Regions from separate parts of the Aerococcus sp. 150760013-2 genome, predicted to be linked through region 1. Evidence: predicted binding sites of a transcription regulator. Region 1 holds the regulator's gene; the other holds the start of a gene.
What was found. Region 1 encodes Rex, which represses fermentation and respiration genes when NADH is low (regulators of the CRP and FNR family bind a similar motif). Its sites were predicted from a motif close to TTGTGAANTANTTCACAA; they were not measured.
Positions count from the first base shown of each region.

Region 2: ACUW85_RS05895 (formate/nitrite transporter family protein) is a predicted target of Rex. The motif match lies at 5,981-5,998, and genes of this name have one in related genera.

Region 1 is NZ_JBSEYI010000003.1:25,438-35,300, forward strand. Features, by position in the region: gene ACUW85_RS02105 (ABC transporter substrate-binding protein/permease) at 1-12, opposite strand, end outside; T-box leader at 205-430, opposite strand; gene argH (argininosuccinate lyase) at 562-1,938, opposite strand; gene ACUW85_RS02115 (amidase) at 2,137-3,639, opposite strand; gene groL (chaperonin GroEL) at 3,890-5,512, opposite strand; gene ACUW85_RS02125 (co-chaperone GroES) at 5,573-5,842, opposite strand; gene ACUW85_RS02130 (redox-sensing transcriptional repressor Rex) at 6,482-7,105, opposite strand; gene ACUW85_RS02135 (ABC-F family ATP-binding cassette domain-containing protein) at 7,302-9,260, shown strand; gene ACUW85_RS02140 (HpcH/HpaI aldolase family protein) at 9,335-9,863, opposite strand, start outside.
Region 2 is NZ_JBSEYI010000008.1:87,397-97,259, reverse strand. Features, by position in the region: gene ACUW85_RS05920 (hypothetical protein) at 1-53, shown strand, start outside; gene ACUW85_RS05915 (hypothetical protein) at 68-259, shown strand; gene ACUW85_RS05910 (insulinase family protein) at 438-3,362, opposite strand; gene pgeF (peptidoglycan editing factor PgeF) at 3,487-4,251, shown strand; gene ACUW85_RS05900 (cupin domain-containing protein) at 5,351-5,842, opposite strand; gene ACUW85_RS05895 (formate/nitrite transporter family protein) at 6,130-6,921, shown strand; gene manA (mannose-6-phosphate isomerase, class I) at 7,084-8,034, opposite strand; gene ACUW85_RS05885 (DUF956 family protein) at 8,040-8,423, opposite strand; gene ACUW85_RS05880 (PTS system mannose/fructose/sorbose family transporter subunit IID) at 8,425-9,372, opposite strand; gene ACUW85_RS05875 (mannose/fructose/sorbose family PTS transporter subunit IIC) at 9,385-9,863, opposite strand, start outside.

The DNA of each region.
Region 1 (9,863 bases):
CATTTTCTTCATCCTCCTAGATTTTTCCTATAAAAAAAGCCCACCTCTCCTAAAAAGAAGAGGCGGACGAATATCCACGGTACCACTCTACTGTCGCGATTTTTGTCTATGAGTTTCCCCTTGTCAAAACTAGACTTTCATCCAATCTTTAAAAACAAGCTTTCATTTGTCGGCCCGGAAAATAAAAAAATCCGCCCCTTCAAATGAAGAGGCGGTTAATATCCACGGTACCACTCTACTGCTGACAAAAATACATCAACGCTTGATGACTTAACGCGCCTAACGAATTGAGCTACTTTTATATCTGATTAACTTACTTCACTCAATTATCTCAGCAATGCGGTTCACAATTCTCCTGCCATAGACCTTCCACCAATCGTCTACTCGCTTTAGTCAGTACCCTTGTTACTCTTTGCTTCTATGATTTAATATTCAATTCTCATAAAAAAATAACATCTATCATTTATTTTTAAGTTTTTATCATTTTCTTTTAATTATTCTAATCGGTAATTTATAGAAAGTCAACCGGAAAAGTAAAATTCTTTTTACAAAATTTTTAACCTAGGAAATATTCGCTCGAACCCTTACGATTGCTGCAGTCACAGCTTCTGGCGCTGGCCCCCCAGCAACATTCCGGCGGTAAACACAATTCTTCAAATCGATGGCGTCATAAATATCGGCATCAAATAAATCAGAGAATTCTTGGTACTCAGCTAAGCTTAATTCTTCCAAGCTCTTTCGGTTTTCCGTACAATAACCTACTAAATCTCCGGATACCTGGTAGGCATCTCTAAAGGCCATCCCTTTGTTGGTCAAGTAGTCCGCACAATCCGTAGCATTTAAAAAGCCAGTACCACATGCTGCATACATCACATCCTTATTGACGATTGTTGCTTCTAGCATACCTGGTAACAGAGTTAACATTGCTTTTACATGGTCAATCCCGTCAAAAAGCTGTTCCTTAATTTCTTGCAAGTCTTTATTGTAAGCAAGCGGCAGGCCTTTCATGATCGTTAACACACTCATCAGGTTGCCGTAAACCCGACCCGTTTTCCCACGCATTAATTCATGGATATCCGCATTCTTCTTCTGAGGCATGATCGATGAACCAGTTGAGAATGAATCCTTCAGGCTGATGAAACGGAATTCTTGGCTGGACCACATGATCGTTTCTTCTGCGTAACGGGACATGTGCATGGACATCACGGCTAAATCTGACAGGAATTCGATGGCATAATCGTTGTTGGATACCGCATCGATTGAGTTAACATATGGTGCTGTGAAACCTGCCACCTGGCCAGTTGTATAGAAAGGGTCAATTGGGTAAGTGGACGTCGCTAAGGCCCCCGCACCCAGCGGCATATCGTCCGCTACCCGGTCTGAAAGGTCCGCAAACCGCGATAAGTCACGGCTAAACATCTGCGCATAAGCCAATAAATAGTGGGCATAAGTGATTGGTTGCGCCCGTTGTAAGTGGGTGTAGCCTGGCATAATCGTATCCAAGTGTTCCTCTGCTTTTGTCAAAATAGCCTCAATTGCTACTTGGGTTTTCTCGATAAAATCTTGCAATTCATCCAACACATAAATCCGCATAGCCGTCGCTACCTGGTCATTACGAGACCGACCAGTATGGACCTTCTTCCCAATTGTGCCAAGACGTTTAGTCAACTCAGCCTCGATGAAAGAGTGAACATCTTCCGTTGTAAAATCAACGGCTAAAGTCCCATCCGCATAATCTTGACGCATTTGCTCAAGCTCTGTTACCAAGCTGTCCGACTCCTCTAAACCAAGAATCCCTTGGTGACCTAACATGGCCGCATGGGCTTTTGACCCACGAAGGTCAGCGTCCAACAAGCGATAATCTACTTGGATAGACTGGTTGAATTGATAAGCATCTTGTGACATTTCCTCGTGAAATTTATTAGACCAGATGGCCATAGTAATACACTCCTTTGATACATTGACAAATTTTTGTCTTTTCTAGTATTCGTTAATGAGAATGTTAACAAATAATGAGAAAATAACAAGTGTTTTTTATTTTTTAAAAATAAAGGTAGCTAAGCTAACAAAAATAAAAAGAGCTAGATAAATAGTAACTAGCTCTACGTGAATAGCATTTAAATGGCTGATAGGTTTTTACAAATTGACAATAGCTGTATCTAATAATTGTTGGTCTTCAAATTGTTTGGCTAATTGTAATAGTAAATAATCATTTCCTTTTTGCGCAACAAATTGTATACCCACCGGCAAATGATCCGTATTTTTATATAAGGGTAAGGAAATAGCTGGTTGACCTAACATGTTAATTAAAGATGTATAAGGCATATGGGCAACACTCTTGGCGAAATGTTCCCAGATAATGCCTTGCTGGTCGGCCATTTCATAATCATCAAAGTGTTTCTCCTTTTCGATTATTTCATTTAGATTATCTGGGTAAAATTGGCCATGGATAGGTGCTGGACCATTAGTTGTTGGCGTTAATAACAGGTCAACCTCTTCTTCAAACATTGCTTCAGACTGAGCCGTCCACTTGTCCCATTCGGTTAGTAATTGGCTATAGCGATAAGACGGTACTTTTAAGCCCGCCCGGTAGATGGCCCAGGTTAACGGTTCAACATCCGAAAAGGTTACTGGGTGACCGCTTGCTTGTTCAATATCCTTCATCATAGCCGCTGTTTCAACACTATTCATCACAAAGTAATTACGCATGGTTTCAGCTCTGTCAAAAGGTTCCGTTACTTTGAAAACTTCATGTCCTAGCTTTCTAAGTACTTGTATCGTTTGGTTTAAGGCTTCTTTAGCATCCTCATTTATTGGCCAAGCTTGGTTTAATTGGTCCAGGTAGCCAATCTTTAAAGGTTTATTTAAAGGTTTTAAGCTAGTTTCATTTATTATAGGCATAATGAATGGTGCCTCTAACTGCTCTACTTGAAGATTTCGTAATAAAGTCCAGGTATCATCCACACTTTTCGTTAAAGCAAAATTGATAGATGCCCCTTGCCAACCGCGATATGATCCAGGTCCAACAGTTACTCGCCCTCTAGATGGCTTTAACCCGATTAAGCCTGAAAAAGATGCCGGAATACGAATAGAGCCACCACCATCTGATCCAAAGGCTAATGGCACTATACCTGCTTTTAAAGCAGCAGCCGCACCACCACTAGAACCACCCGGATTGCGGTTTAAATCAATTGGATTATTTACTTGGCCAAAAGCTTTTGAATCACTGATTCCTTTAAAACCAAATTCTGGTACATTGGTGCGACCAATAATCACAAAACCAGCACTAACGATATTTTCAACAAAATACTCGGTTACCTGCATAGTCGTATCTTTCGTTAAATTGGATCCACTTGCTGTAAGATGCCCTGCTTGATGTTGCCCCAAATCTTTCAGCAGGGTTGGGACACCGAAGAAATCAGGCAAGCTATCTATTTCCTCCTCCGTTAACTGATCTAAATAACCATCGTATTCTTTCGCTTGAGCTCGTGCAGTGCTTGCTTGCACATATACAATGGCATTCAATCTAGGATTCAACGCTTCAATATTCGCCAAGGCTTGGTCCACTAACGCCAAGACCGTAACCTTCCGCTCCTTGACTTGCTGTGCATAATAACCTGCATCTTCTGTAAACAACATGGTAAATCTCCCTTCAATCAGCTACTAACTCTCTTACCTTTTCAACTCATAACCCCATTATAGTGAAAACGCCTTTATGATAGAAAGAGTTTACCCATATTAACAAAGTTTATAAAAAAATAGGAGATGTGAACTTGATTTCACACCTCCTATCAATCGTTATTATAATGGGTTCGGCCAATAACTGACTTTTATCCCCACGTGATTTTTTGGTCGTTTTCTTTATAAAAGACCTACTTAACTTTTTTTATTAATACATACCTGCACTTGGATCCATTGCTGGCATTTGTGGTTCAGGTTGCGGTTGGCTTGCAACAGCTGCTTCAGTAGATAAGATTAATCCAGCTACTGAACCTGCATTTTGCAATGCTGAGCGAGATACTTTTGTTGGGTCAACAATACCTTCTTCAATCATGTTTACCCATTCAGAAGTTGCTGCATTAAATCCGACACCTTCTGCTTGCTCTTTCAATTTCTCAACAATTACAGAACCTTCTAAACCAGCATTCTCAGCGATTTGACGTACTGGAGCTTCTAAAGCACGTAAGACGATTTGTGCACCAGTTTGTTCATCACCAGCTAATGTTTCAGCTAATTCAGCAACTGCTTTTTTAGCATTGATAAAGGCAGTACCACCACCAGCTACGATACCTTGGTCAACAGCCGCACGTGTTGCGTTTAAAGCATCTTCGATACGTAATTTACGTTCTTTTAATTCTGATTCAGTAGCTGCACCAACTTTAACAACAGCTACACCACCAGCTAATTTAGCTAAGCGTTCTAATAATTTCTCACGGTCATATTCAGAAGTTGTTTCTTCAATTTGACTACGGATTTGGGCAACACGTTGTGCTAATTGCTCTTTATCGCCCGCACCCTCAACAATAGTTGTTTCATCTTTTGTGATTACAACGCGGTTAGCAGAACCTAATTGATCAATTGTCGTATCTTTTAATTCAAGTCCTAAATCTTCAGTAATTACTTGACCACCTGTTAGGATAGATAAATCTTCTAACATTGCTTTACGACGGTCACCAAAGGCTGGTGCTTTTACTCCAACGACGTTGAAAGTACCACGGATTTTATTCAAGACTAATGTAGGTAATGCTTCACCATCAATATCATCAGCCACTAATAACAATGCACGACCTTCTTGAACAACTTGTTCTAAAACTGGCAAGATGTCTTGGATATTAGAAATCTTTTTGTCTGTTAATAGAATATAAGGATTTTCTAAAACGGCTTCCATCTTGTCATTGTCAGTTACCATATATTGAGATAGGTAACCGCGGTCAAATTGCATGCCTTCAACAACATCTAGAGAGGTATCAATTGATTGAGATTCTTCAATAGTGATGACGCCATCTTGGCCAACTTTTTCCATTGCTTCTGCAATTAAGTCACCAACTTCGCTGTCGCCTGATGAAATTGATGCAACGTTAGCGATTGCGCCTTTAGAATCTACAGGAACTGAAATTTCAGATAACCGATCTGACGCTACGCGAATTGCTTTGTCAATCCCGCGACGAACACCTACTGGGTTAGCACCAGCAGTAACGTTTTTCATACCTTCAGTTACAATTGCTTGAGTTAGAACAGTGGCAGTTGTTGTACCGTCACCGGCAATATCATTTGTTTTTGAAGCTACTTCAGCAACTAGTTTTGCACCCATATCTTCAAATTTATCTTCTAATTCAATTTCTTTAGCGATGGTTACACCATCGTTAGTGATTAGCGGTGAACCATAACTTTGGTCTAAAACAACATTACGACCTTTTGGTCCTAAAGTTACTTTCACCGTATCAGCTAATATATCAATCCCACGAACCATTGATTGACGTGCATCTTCTGAAAATTTAATATCTTTTGCCATTTATTCATTCACCTCATAAAATTTCATATTGTTATTAATCTGTAAATATTGATAAATTGACTAATCTACAATTGCGATAATATCGCTTTCTTTAATAATTAATAATTCTTGACCATCATATTCAAATGTTGAACCTGCATATTTTTCAAATAGAACGCGGTCGCCTTCTTTCAATTGTGATGTGAAATCTTCCGTATTCTCAGCAACTGCTTCAACAACACCTACTTGTTGTTTCTCTTTAGCAGCTGACGGTAATACGATACCTGAAACTGTTTGCTCTTTAGCCTCTTCAACTCTCACAACTGCGCGTCCGTTTAATGGTTTAATCATTTACATGTCCCTCCATTTATATAAAATATCTGTCAAACCCAAGCTAAATTACTTGGTTATTTTAGAGATTAGCACTCTCTATGTCTGACTGCTAACCTCTACATTTCTTATCTTAAAACAATCAAATATGAATTGCAAGAGAAAGATTGACTTTTTTTGACCTATTTTTCCTTATAAGTCGAAAACCTTGATTTTATGCGGAATTTAAGTTATTTTTAGTAGTTGAAGAATGTGGTAAATTTTGATAAAAGTCAAAATGTGTTATATAAGAGAGGAATGTCAGTTTTTTTATGTTAAAAGGACCAGTAATATTTTTATTACTATTCAAACTAGTATTTATTTTCCTAGCCGTTACCTTCGCCATCGGCAGTGTGGAAGGTTCTGGATGGAATTGGACAGTATACTTAGCGCTAGCTGTTGCAGCGTATGAAATAGTTGACTTGCTAAAGACGCTAAACGTACTACGCCAATTTAAATCGAAATCATAATCTTTTTAATTATTGTAATTTAGTAAAAATTGCAAAAAATTTAAGGTTTCATATGTGAAATTCAACAAACTTTCCCTGCAATTAAGTTAAAAAAAGGCCGAGACTAAAGATCTCGGCTTATTCGCTTGCTAGCGTATAGGTAGCACATATATTATGAATTTGTTGAGATGAAGTAGATTAAGGTTTGCAGTTCGTTCGTGAAGTCTACATCCTGCACCCGGATACTATCCGGTACATCTAATCTCACTGGCGTAAAGTTCAAGATGCCTTTGATACCTGCTTGTTCTAACGATGGTATCATATCTTGAGCAACTGCTTCAGGTACCGAGAGGATGACCACTTCTATATCCATTAATTTTAATTGTTGCGTCAAATCCTTCATATCATAAACAGGCACACCATTGTGGACCGTACCAATGATATCCTGATTGATATCAAAAGCAGCACCAATTCGTATGTTGTTTGACTTTTTAAAGTTATAGTTCAATAAGGCATTACCAAGATTACCTACACCAACTAATGCAACTGTTGTTAAACGATCTTGGCTTAGTGTCTTACCAAAGAAGTCTAATAAAGCATCAATATCATAGCCATACCCTCGTTTACCTAAGGCACCAAAGTATGAAAAGTCACGTCTAATCGTTGCACTTTCAACTTTCACTGCTTCACTTAATTCTGTAGAAGAAACACGTGTTTTCCCCATATTTTTAAATACACGTAGGTAACGGTGGTAGAGCGGTAATCTTTTGGCGGTTGCTTTGGGTATTTTACGCATGTTCAGTCCTCTTTCTAATTTAGAAAATAATTTCTTAAACAGTATAACAAGTTTGTGAAAATAACACAAGGGTGTTTCATTCGTGATTTTTAGTATATGTTAAATAATGCAATTTTTTATAAAATGTTTCCAGTGATTACTCAAATTTTTTTGTGGTAAAATAATAAGACTATCTAATGAAAGGATCATGCCTACTATGATCATATTACAAGGTTCAAATCTAGCTAGACGCTATGGCGTAGAAGTTATTTTTGAAAACGTACAAATGACAATCCAACACAACAGTCGCATCGCGCTAGTTGGCCGTAATGGTGCCGGTAAGTCAACATTATTGAAAATGTTGGCCAACATTCAAGCACCTGATGACGGTCAAGTTTCCTTAACTAAAGGAACAACCATCGCCTATATGGACCAACACACAGCCGTCTCTGGTGATCGAACAATTTATGAAGAAATGGTTTCCGTATTTGAACCTGTAATTAAATTAATAAAGGAATCAGAAATCGCGGCTCTTGCCTTAGCAGATGAAGAACTTATGCAAGATACAGAGGCATATGAAGTTGCGCTCAATCGCTATGACAAACTTCAAGAAGACTTGATTCGCTTTAATGCGTACGGATATGAATCTGAAATCCGCATGGTATTACACGGTTTCCAATTTTTTGACGAAGACTATAGCCGTAAGATTTCAACACTTTCTGGAGGTCAACGAACGCGTCTTGCTTTAGCGAAAATCCTACTCGAGAAGAAAGATTTACTCATTCTAGATGAGCCAACTAACCACCTAGATATCGAGACTTTGACTTGGCTTGAAAACTATCTACCAAAGTATCCTGGTGCCTTATTGATCGTATCCCATGACCGGTATTTTTTAGATGCCGTTACCAATGAGACTTATGAAATGGCGCACCAAGGTATCCATTATTATAAAGGGAATTATTCATTCTACCTGAAAGAACGGGCACAGCGTCTCACCATGCAAATGAAAGCTTACGAAAAGCAACAAGAAGAGATCGCCAAATTAGAAGACTATGTAGCACGTAATATTGTGCGCGCCTCAACGACAAAAATGGCACAGTCACGTCGTAAGCAATTAGAGAAAATGACCAAAATTGAAAAGCCATTAAACGATGAAAAATCCGCACGCATTCAGTTCTCCGTTGCTGAAAGTTCTGGGAATGATGTTTTACAAACCAATAAGTTAGCCGTCGGGTATAGTCCAGATAAAGTTTTGGCTGAACCTATCTCATTCCAGCTACGCAAACAGGAAGCAATTGCAATTGTTGGACCAAATGGTGTAGGTAAATCAACCTTACTCAAGACAATTATTAAACAAATTCCAGCTATACGCGGCACTATCGAATATGGCGCTCACTTACAGATTGGTTACTATGACCAAGAATTAGGCAATTTAAATTCAAAAAAAGATGTACTTCATGAGTTATGGGATGAACATCCATCCATGATGGAACGAGATGTTCGCACTATTCTTGGCTCCTTCTTATTTACTGGAAATGATGTGACCAAGTCTGTAGCAACACTTTCTGGTGGGGAAAAAGCCCGACTTGAATTGGCGAAACTCGCTTTGGAACATGATAATTTCCTGATTCTCGATGAACCAACCAACCATTTGGATATTGATTCTAAAGAAGTATTAGAGAATGCCTTGATCGAATATGATGGTACCCTATTATTTGTCAGCCATGATAGGTACTTCATCAACCGGATTGCTACCTCTGTTTTAGAAATTAATCCTGATGGTTCCACGCTTTATCTTGGTGACTATGATTATTATGTGGCTAAAAAAGCGTCAGAAGAAGAACGTCTTGCTTTACTAGCAGCTGAAAGCAACGATGAAAAGGTAGAAAAAACAACTACTCAACCCACCTCCGAGACGAAACAGGCTTTTCAACTATCTAAAGAGAAACAAAGAGAACAACGAAAATTACAGCGTGAAATTACCCAACATGAAGAGGTAATGGCTGATTTAGAAGGAAAAATTGAAGAAATCCAATTGGATATGACAAAACCTGAATTTCTTGATGATTTTGAGAAATTAAACGAATTAAATCAATCCCTTCAAGAAGCAGAAAAAGCCTTAGACCAAGTGATGACCGCTTGGGAAGAAGCTGCAACGAAATTAGAAAACTTATAAAAGCAAAAACAAGGTAAGCCCTTTAAAGAAAATATGGCTTACCTTGTTTTTTTATCAACTATACCAAATAGCTGTTATTTTAAAAATACCGCATCATCTACTTGGTATTTATCTCCTTCTACCCCTTTTCGAACGTCATCAATTCTTGCTTTGGTTGCTTGACGAAAGAAGGCCAAGTCGTTCAATACCGTGACGAATTGGAATCCTTGTTCAATTCGGTTGATTGCATCTTGTGCATTAGCTGTAAAGATGCCTGGAATTTTACCTGCTTCTTTACATGCTTTAAGGACTTTTTGAATATTGGCTTCAAGTTCTGGACTTGTTGATGGGTCTTCAACACCCATGGCATGCGCTAGGTCAAGACGACCGATGTACACACAGTCAATTCCTTCAACACTCACGATCTCTTCAACGTTTTCAACTGCTTCTGGGGTTTCACATTGGACGATAACCATCGATTTTTCGTCTACTTCACCCTTGTTGTAGTTTTCATAGGCACCCCAAAGTGGTCCACGCCCAATCCCTTTACCGCGGATCCCGATTGGAGGCATTTTAGTGTTTTGAATCACGAATTCCGCTTGTGCTTTGGTATTGACCATTGGA
Region 2 (9,863 bases), on a different contig from region 1:
TCAACAATCAAGCTGTGACAACTTCCGTCGAAGTGAAATTGTCACAATTATAATTAAAGGAGCCTATATGAGCCGTTATTTAGTCGGAACCATTTTTGCCATTTTATGTATTTTAGTCAATGTTTATATCATCTGGAAGGGGCAAACCCCTGAAGGTATGACTGCTGCCCAACAAGCCCGTTTGAAGGTTGTTGGCGGGGTCTTATTACTCTTGGCCTTTGTTGCACTCACATTTGGTGAAGCACTAGGGCTTCAATAAGCAAAATGAATAACATTTTCTAAATAAACTATTTATTTGTTATTCTTATTGTATGCCGTGGAATATTATCTTTTAAATATTGAGATGAGACTGGGACAATACAAATCGCAGTTAACTAAATAAAGAGAGAAAAAAGATTTCGAAGTGAAATCTTTTTTCTCTCTTTTAATTTTTTTGCTTAAATCGTACGTTTGTTGTTGAATGTTTGCGTTGAGTCGTCGATTTTTTGCTTATTACCAAAGACGACTAGGTTGTCTGCGTCTAGTGCGATTTGGATTTGATCTTTAAAGGCAACTAGATCCGCAACTTTGGTATCTAATGCCTGGCTTAATCGTGCATCTAACATATCTTTGGTCATGCCTCTAAAGTGACGTGTCACCATCAAGTTATTCACACTGGCTGGTGTTAATGGATAATGGAAGGCAGTCATTGAACCAATAATAAGTTGATCAAGGTCGTCTTGGCTAAGTCCTGGATTGGCTAAGAAATCCGGTAGCTTACGATATACATCTACTGTCTTATCTACGTTCGGGTCCCGGTATGAATAGGTTGTAACGTCACCGGATGATGTTAGACTGATGCCCGCACCATAGGCACCACCTTTGGCACGAATATTTTCGTGTAAGTAGTCTTTAGATAAGATATTGGCGAAGACAACATAACGCCCATTGTAGTCTTCAATTGGCACGCGACCACCTACGGATACGTATTGGACGTTACCATTGGTTTGAATGGCTTCGTGATAGTTGTTGCCCGCTAAATCAAACTCAACAGATACGGGTTCAACGTTATCCGTCTGGTCAGCTTGATCGATAAAATGATCAACTTGTTCAAGTAATGTGGCTTTATCCGCTGCATCTGCTGTTAAACTAACTGTCAACATGCGAGGATCCCACATTTTGCCATTCACTTCAATCAATTTAGCAATAAAGTCATCTGCCTTGGTCGAGAAGTTTTCGATTAAGTCGGTCATGTGGTCATAGAATGATAGGCCTGAAATAACGTCTTCATACTTGGCTGCTTGTGAGTAGAATGACCGCAGTCTAGAAATGGCTACGCGATGGCCAGCCCCTTCGTATGACTGACTCATATTGAATTTCACCCGTTGTAAGACATTTAAAATCCGTGCCTTATCAGAAAAATCAGTAAATTTCATCGTATCTTGTAATAGTTCAAAACCACGAGCAGAATGGTCACCAATCGCCGCAAATGATGACACTAAAACTGGCACATAATCATCTTGCGAACCTTCACGAATAAAGACTTTAGGTCGCATAGAAATGCCAGCAGTCGCCTTCATCATTTCAATGTCCATTTGACGATAATCATAATTTTCCGTGTCCAATAACCCTAATAAAATCGTTAGATAATTCACGTATGGCAAGTCTTCCGCTGTAATATGGTCTAACCGATAAGCCAATTGTACATAACGGATTCCTGATGCGTCTTGTTCATGGAAAAGGACAGGCACCCCTTGTTGGCCGGTTAATGTTTCTTCAGCAATCGCTTGGGTTGTCCGCGGTACGTCAGAAATATCTAATTTCGGTAGGGCTTGACGGGCTTCTTCGGTATCCGGTGTGTCTTGGTAGACCCGCAGAGCTTGGTTTTCCTCAATTAATGCTTGAATGTCTTGGTCAGTCATTGCGGCTTTTTCAGCAGCTAACTTGGCTTCTAGTTGGTCGTCCTGTTCTTTGAATAAGCCAACTCTCGGTTGGTAAATACCGACTAAGCTGGCATCTGCCGCCAGCAAGTTGTCTTGAAGCCATTCTTCATAGAAGTCAGTGGCTAATTTCGCTCTTAAATCGTCGAAATATTTCGAAAAATGAAGGACTTCGGTCGGAGACATGCCATACCGCCATGCCATGGTCATTTGGATTTCATAGGTAATCCCCTTCATGGCACCGCCGGCTTGACGGGCTGCGAATTCGCGGGTGTTGATCACCCCTTCAAGTAGATCGCGGTTAATCCCGTTGGCTACAAGGTCAGTTAGGGTTTCTTTAATTACAGCAAGGGCCTTGTCCTTATTAGCTGGATTGAATTGTTTCAGAACTAGACCGAAATCTAGGTAGTAACCGTCTGACCCAATGGCTTCAACTTCTTCCGCTAGCCCAGCTTCGATAAGGGCCTGTCGTATTGGCGCAGCTTCAGATTCAATTAAGGCATCACTTAAAATATTGGCCACATAATTATTAGTCAAGTCTGTAGATGCACCTACATGAGTCATGTAGGTAAGGTAAGAATCATCTTCGGCTGTCTTGCGTTCATCAGCGTCATAAAAGGCCTGGTATTCGATGTGGCCATCCTTTGTTTCTGGCAAGTCAAATTGAACTTGCTGGTCTTTTTTCAAGAATTCACTGAAGAAATCGCCGTTGATTTGACCTAATGTTCGGTCGATATCGATGTCACCGTAAACATAGGCAAGGGCGTTATCTGGACGGTAGTGGTCGGCGTGGAATTGTTTGAAATTGTCAAATGTTAAATCAGGAATTTCGTATGGATAACCGCCTGATTCGTGGGCATAGGTTGACCCTGGGTGCATATTTGCCGTAACATCTTGCATAATAATGCGTTCTGCGTCTGAATAAGCCCCACGCATTTCATTGTAAACGACCCCGTTATAGATTATTGGCTCGTCCTTGTCGAATAACTCTTTATGCCATCCTTCTTGTCGGAAAATATTTTCTTCGCTGGTCATTTTAGGGAAGAAAACGGCGTCTAAATAGACATCCGTTAAGTTATGGAAATCTTCTTCATTCATCGATGATACTGGATAAATGGTCATATCTGAAAAGGTCATAGCATTTAGGAAGGTGTTCATTGACGTTTTCAACATGGTCATAAATGGATCTTTCGCTGGATATTTACGTGATCCAGAAAGGACTGAATGTTCCACAATGTGGGCTACACCAGTCGAATCTTTGGGTGGTGTTTTAAAACCAATCCCAAACGAACGGTTTTGGTCATCATTTTCAACCCAAATCACTTGGCCGCCTGATTGTTCATGGGCAAAGGTGTGGACTTGGGCGTTGGCATCTTGAATAAATTGACTGTCTACAAGGGTGAAACCATGTTTTTGGTCCCCTTTGTTCAAGTTGGTTGTCATACAATTATCTCCTTATCGGTCATTTTCTTGTTTCCTTCTATTTTAACAGTTTTTGCAGGACTTTATTAGTCAGACCGCTTGTTTGCTATAATAAGCGTAACTGAAAGCAGAAAGGATGAACCTTATGACGATCCAATTCTATGACACACCAGAAAATTTAATTGCTGGTACGACTTTAAAAGATCCCAACCAAGCCCTTAACGGCAATTTAGCCCTACATACTGGGGAAGATGCATCACTGGTTATCGCAAATCGACAAGTTTTAGCGGAGGCATTACAGGTTGATGTCGCTCAATTTGCATTTGCTAACCAGACCCATTCCAAAAAAGCTTACCATGTCAAATCTGGGGACCGGGGACGCGGTAGTCTGTCGGCTGAAGATGCGGTGGATGATGTGGACGCCTTGTACACTTACGAAAGCGATGTGGTTGTTGGCGTCTTTACGGCAGATTGTGTACCTGTGATTTTTTATGACGAAGATACTGGTTTAATTGGTGCCATCCATTCAGGCTGGAAAGGGACCGTTCAAGACATCGTTTCTTGGACTTTTGCACAAATTAAAGGTCAAGATCCAGACCTTTTTATGGGTAAAATGAAAGCTATTTTCGGACCATCTATCGCACAAGATTCTTTTGAAGTGGACAAAGATGTTGCTGACCAATTCAAGGCACTTGGTTATGCGGATGATTTTATTCAATGGGATGCCCGTCGAGAGAAATACTTGATTGATAATCAAGCAACCGTTGCTGAGCAGTTGAAACGAGTGGGCTTCTTGCCAGAAAATATTCAATTATCAGACCAGGATACATTAAAGATGACCGATGGTTTTTCTTACCGCCTAGATAAAACCCCAGGACGTCATTTCAATTTTATTACTAGAAAGGGATAGAAGTAGTATTAATGACTACAAAAAACTAGGATATAAAAATATTCGTTACTCCTCTTGGACAGGATATAAAATAGTAGCAAGTTCCAGAGCTAAGGCTTTTGCAAAATATGGAATTACAAACCTGCTCAATTTAATCCCTGGTTGGCAAATAAAAGCAGCCATTGGACTTTATGATATAATTTCTTTGATGAAGTCACCCGAAGCTTATGTTTATCCAACAGTCAATATGCAAAATATTATCGCAACATCTCCTAGAGGTACAGAAGTTCTAATTGGCCAAAACACAATTACAAAAGTATATAGTAATTCTGCTAGGACCAAATTAGTAAAGACAATATCTCGTACCTATTGGATCGAATAGATGGGAAAGTTTAAAGAGTGTCCTCGGTTCGTATTTTTGAATAATGGATTAACCATCTAAGTACAACTGCTAAATACTTATAAAGTTTCTCTATAAAATAGATAACTCGCCAACAACAGATTGGTGTTCATATGAAAAAAGTCTTAATCCCTAGAAATATAACCATTCTATTACTCGTCATATTTGCTTTTGTCACCTTTACCTTCCAAGAATCCTACAAATACAACCGTATATTTTTAATCTTATTTATACTGAACTTGATTTGGGGGATATACTACGAAAAGAAGGGGCACTAAGGAGCGCTTAAACTATATTTAGGCATTAAAAAACCAGCTGTTCGGAGGCAGCTGGTTTTTTGTCATCTTTCGTTTTGGGAGGAGAAAGATTTATGAAGAAAAGTTTGGTTCCTTTATTGGGTATGCTTATATAATAGGCGATAGCTTTGAAGATATTGTGAAGATTTCGTCAAAATTTGTGTTGTTTCTATGATTTTAAGGTTATAGGTTATTAAAGCCATTTTTCAAGTTTGCAATAGAAAACCAGCCGTTGGGAGGACGACTGGTTGACTGTAATCTTTCGTTTTTGGGAGGAGAAAGATTTATGAAGAAAAAGTTTGGTTCTTTATTGGGTATGCTTATATAGTAGACGATACTTGTGAAGATATGATGAAAATCCGACTCAAAATTGTGGTCAATCTGTGATGGATTCTTTAGAAATATATTAAGGCAGGTGATATGCCTAGTCCGCTAGGGTTAGACAGTGAATGATATCTGCATAATCTGGGTATTGGTTGAGTAAATCTGCTCGTTTGAATAGTTCAAAGTCATCGTATTCAAAGCCTGGGCTAACCATGCATGAGACTAGTGAATAGCTATCTGAGTCTTCAACTGTTGAGCCAAAAATAGTTCCCTTTGGTACGACTGCTTGTAGAACTTGCCCTTGTTCAACGTCTGTGCCTAAAGTGACTTGTTGATAGCCACCCTCTGCTGTAATCATGTGGACAGTTAGTGGGCTGCCGTAGTGGTAGTACCACACTTCATCGGCTGTTAAACGGTGGAATCTTGATGGATTGTTGCTTGTTAGGAGAAAGTAGATGCTGGTATATAGGGCACGTGGTTTTTGGCCTTCTAGCTGGATGGTTTGGTCTGATTTCAATACTTGATAGAAAAAGCCGCCTTCTTCATGTCCTGCCATCTTGTAGTGGTCGATCCAAATTGATTTGTCTTTCATATATTTCGCCTCCAAAATATTTGCTTTTCACCTTCAATAGTATCTATTCTCCCAGTATTTTGCACGATTTTTTTATGCCATTTGCGCCCACATTATTACTAATCCAATAAATACAATCGCGTACATGATTTGTCGATATTGTGAAAATATTATCAAACTACCGCTCTTTTGATAACTTATAACTATTTAATGTCTTGTTTTTAAAACAATCGCTTCACGTTTGTGCTAGGCTACCATTATGAAAAATTTGTCCATAATATCAAAAAATGATTGTAAGGAGACAAGCTATGAGCGATATGAATATTTCGAGTTTCATGAGTAAAATCGACGGTGCAGTTGCCAAGAAGGATGCCCTTTTTGACCAATCAAAAGTCCGATATTTGTTGCGGGCTATTTACGCGGGTATATTCTTAACCCTGCCAACCGCTATTGGTGTCTTGGTTTGGGATGCCATTGCTGTAGACTACCCGTCTTTAGGTAAAATAAGCTACGCTTTGATATTTCCGATAGGTTTAGCCATGATTATTTATTTGAACGGTGAGTTGGCTACTTCAAATATGATGTACCTTTTCGCAGGTGCGCATCGCCGGAAATTATCTTGGTCAAAAGCATTAACCATTATCTTTATTTGCACATGCATGAACCTACTAGGGGCTGCTATTGTTGGTATACTCATTGGGCATTCTAGTATCGCACATTATTTTAATGCTGATTCTGCGATCATGACCATGATTAATGCGAAATTGGATAAAGACATTTGGACCTTATTCATAGACGGGATTCTCGCAAATATCTTCGTCAATATCACCATTATGGGGCAGATGAAAATGAAAGATGATATTGGCCGCCTACTATTTATCATCGCCGTTATTTTCCTATTTGTTTATGGTGGGTTAGAACATATTATTGCGAATTTCTCGCTAATGAGTATCGCTTTCTTCTCAGGTAATGACATGGATATGATGGCCGTGTTGATTAATTGGATCTTCGCCTTTATGGGCAATCTAGTAGGTGGCGGTGTTATCATGGGGCAAGGGTATAGCTTCCTAAATAGTGTAGAGGCAGGATATCTCGACTAAGTCCAGATGATGCGGTATCCAGAAAAGTATAAAGAATGCCGCGCGATTTACATAGAACATCCTAAAAAAATAATAGACCAAGGGGTTGCATCTGCTTTGATGTCCCCTTGGTCTATTTTTATGGTTCTTATTCGTTCAACAGGTTGAACACCCGCTAGCCATTTATGCTTCTTCTGCTACCATCAAACTAAATTGCCCAGTGAGTGTGATTTCTCTAAGGTCACTTGGTAGGATAAAGGCGTCTGCTGCTTTTACGTCCCAAGCCTTGTCGCCAACCGTTACTTGTCCTTGGCCGTCAAGGACTGTACACAATTGGTACTTGTCGGATAAGTTGATATGCAAGTTATCCTCGATTGTCCATTTTGCCACGGAGAAGTATTCATTGGTCCAATATTCTTGGATTGAGCCACCCGGTAGTTCAGTTGTATGACCGGTTGCTAGGGCGTCCTTGTGGGGGAACATGGTGACATCCGCCGATTGTTGGATGTGTAGATCACGTTCCTTGCCATCGGCGTCCTTTCGTCCGTAGTCATAAACCCGGTAGGTGGTGTTAGAACTTTGTTGGGTTTCGAGGATTAATACGCCGCCACCGATAGCATGGATGGTCCCTGCTGGCACGGCGAAGAAATCACCGGCATGAACGGGCACTTTACGTAACAGTTGGTCCCACTCGTTCTCTTCGACCATTTCTAAGAACTGTTCTTTATTCTGGGCATTGTGGCCGTAAATCAGATAGGCACCTGGATCAGCGTCCATAATATACCAACACTCCGTCTTCCCAAGGTCATTTTCATGGGCTAGTCCATAGGTGTCATCCGGGTGCACTTGGACGGACAAGTCTTCCTTGGCATCAATAATTTTGATTAATAATGGAAAACGGTCAGCCGCTTCTCCCAAGAAGATTTCTGGGTGTTTTTGGTACAAGTCAGATAGACTTAAGCCGGCAAGGGATTCAGGTGACGTCACGATAGATTGCCCATGTTCATGTCCTGAAATGACCCACGCTTCTCCCGTCTGGTCTGAAGGGATGTCTAGATTAAATTGACTGCGTAATTTTTGTCCACCCCAGATTTTTTCTTCTAGGTAGGCTTTTAAGAATATGGGTTCTTGCATCGTCACTACTCCTTGTCTTTCTTTCCTCGTTTAAAGGGGTTTTTGAATAAGTTGGCTAGGTTACTTTGTTGTGCGACGAATTTTTCTCGGGGCAGGTACTTGCGCATTGCCCGAAGACTATCTTTAGCTTCTTCGACAACAAATTCCAGGAGTTGGCCTTCATCGGTTTCAAAGTAGAAGCCGCGGACGTAACGTCCTTTGAAGAACATTTGCACGCGGATGCGTGTAATGTTAACCCATGGAATTTGAATGAAGCCTGGTCCGTTCTCCTCGCGAAATTCGACACCCTTATCGCCCACCATCAGTAAGCCTGACTTAGGGTCGATAGGGTTGACCATCGCATTCGCTTTGGAGACGAACGTTACTTCAGTATTTAATTGAGCTGTCATCTTAACCCATGATACCTAATACATAAAGCACGATACCGATCACAAAGATAGAGAAAATCAAGGTAGTTGCGCTCACTTTACGTTTTAATAGGTACATACATGCTAATGTTAATAGTAATGGCATCATACCTGGTAATAATTGGTTGAATACATCACCTAATGATGTGGCTGTTGTTGTATTTACTAATTGACCTGATGAAATTTGGTTAATCACATCACGGAAGCTGTCAGCTGTTACATTGCTGTTGTTAGCTGCTTCAACTAAACCATCAAAGTTTACAATAGCATCTTCTTGGTTAGTTACTTCAGAGATTACTTTTGGGAAATTCATTGTTGTCCAACGAGGTACCAATACCCCCATAACGAACATCCCTAGAATAGATGCCCCAACAGTGATTTTTTGAATGATACCACCAGACAAGTCTTTTGTGATTTCAGAACCTGCACGGTAACCTAATTCTTGTGTGTACCAAGTGAAGGCTACACGGATTAAGTTCCAAAGTACGAAGAATAAGATTGGTCCAATGATTGATTGGCTTAAAGCAAGCGATGCAGCAAATGCACCGATTACTGGACGTAAAGTACCCCAGAAGATTGGGTCACCCACACCAGCAAGTGGACCCATCATACCAACTTTAACCCCTTGGATAGCTTGGTCTTCAATGACTGTACCATTTGCTTTCTCTTCTTCCATGGCTAAGGTTACCCCTAAAATTGGTGCCTCAACGTATGGGTGAGAGTTGATGAATTCCAAGTGACGTTGTAAAGCTGCCGTACGGTCTTCTTTACTTGTATATAATTTTTTGATTGCTGGGGCTAGTACATAAGCCCAACCAACGTTATGCATACGCTCGTAGTTCCATGAAGCTTGAACGAAAGTTAATCGCCAGTTTGCAACCATCCGGTCTCGTTTTGATAATGTTACGCGGTTTGTTACTTCTTCAGTCATGTCTACCCCTCCTTAATAGTCTTCTAAAATGGCGTCTAACTGAGCATCAACTGAACCTGAACCACCAGATCCTGAACCGCCACCGCCATTAAATTGTGGAGACAGTTCAATGTAGATAAGTGCTAAGGCCAAACCGATAATACCCATTGCCACTAAGTTCAATTCTGTAACGGCTGCTAAAGCAAAACCGATAAAGAAGAATGGCCATGTTGTTTTGGTTGCCATCATATTGATAACCATTGCGTAACCTACAGCAACGATCATACCACCACCAACAGCTAAACCACCTGTGATCCAGTCTGGAATGGCTGCTAAAGCGCCTTGTACAGCTGAAGCTGGTAAAGCTAATGTAGCGATTGCTGGAATCATTACACGTAAACCTTGAAGACCTAAAGCCATCATATTGGCAGATTCAACTCCACGAATAGAGCCTTTTTCCGCTTGGCCATCAGCATAATGTGCCAAACCTACTGTCATTGTACGAACGAAGA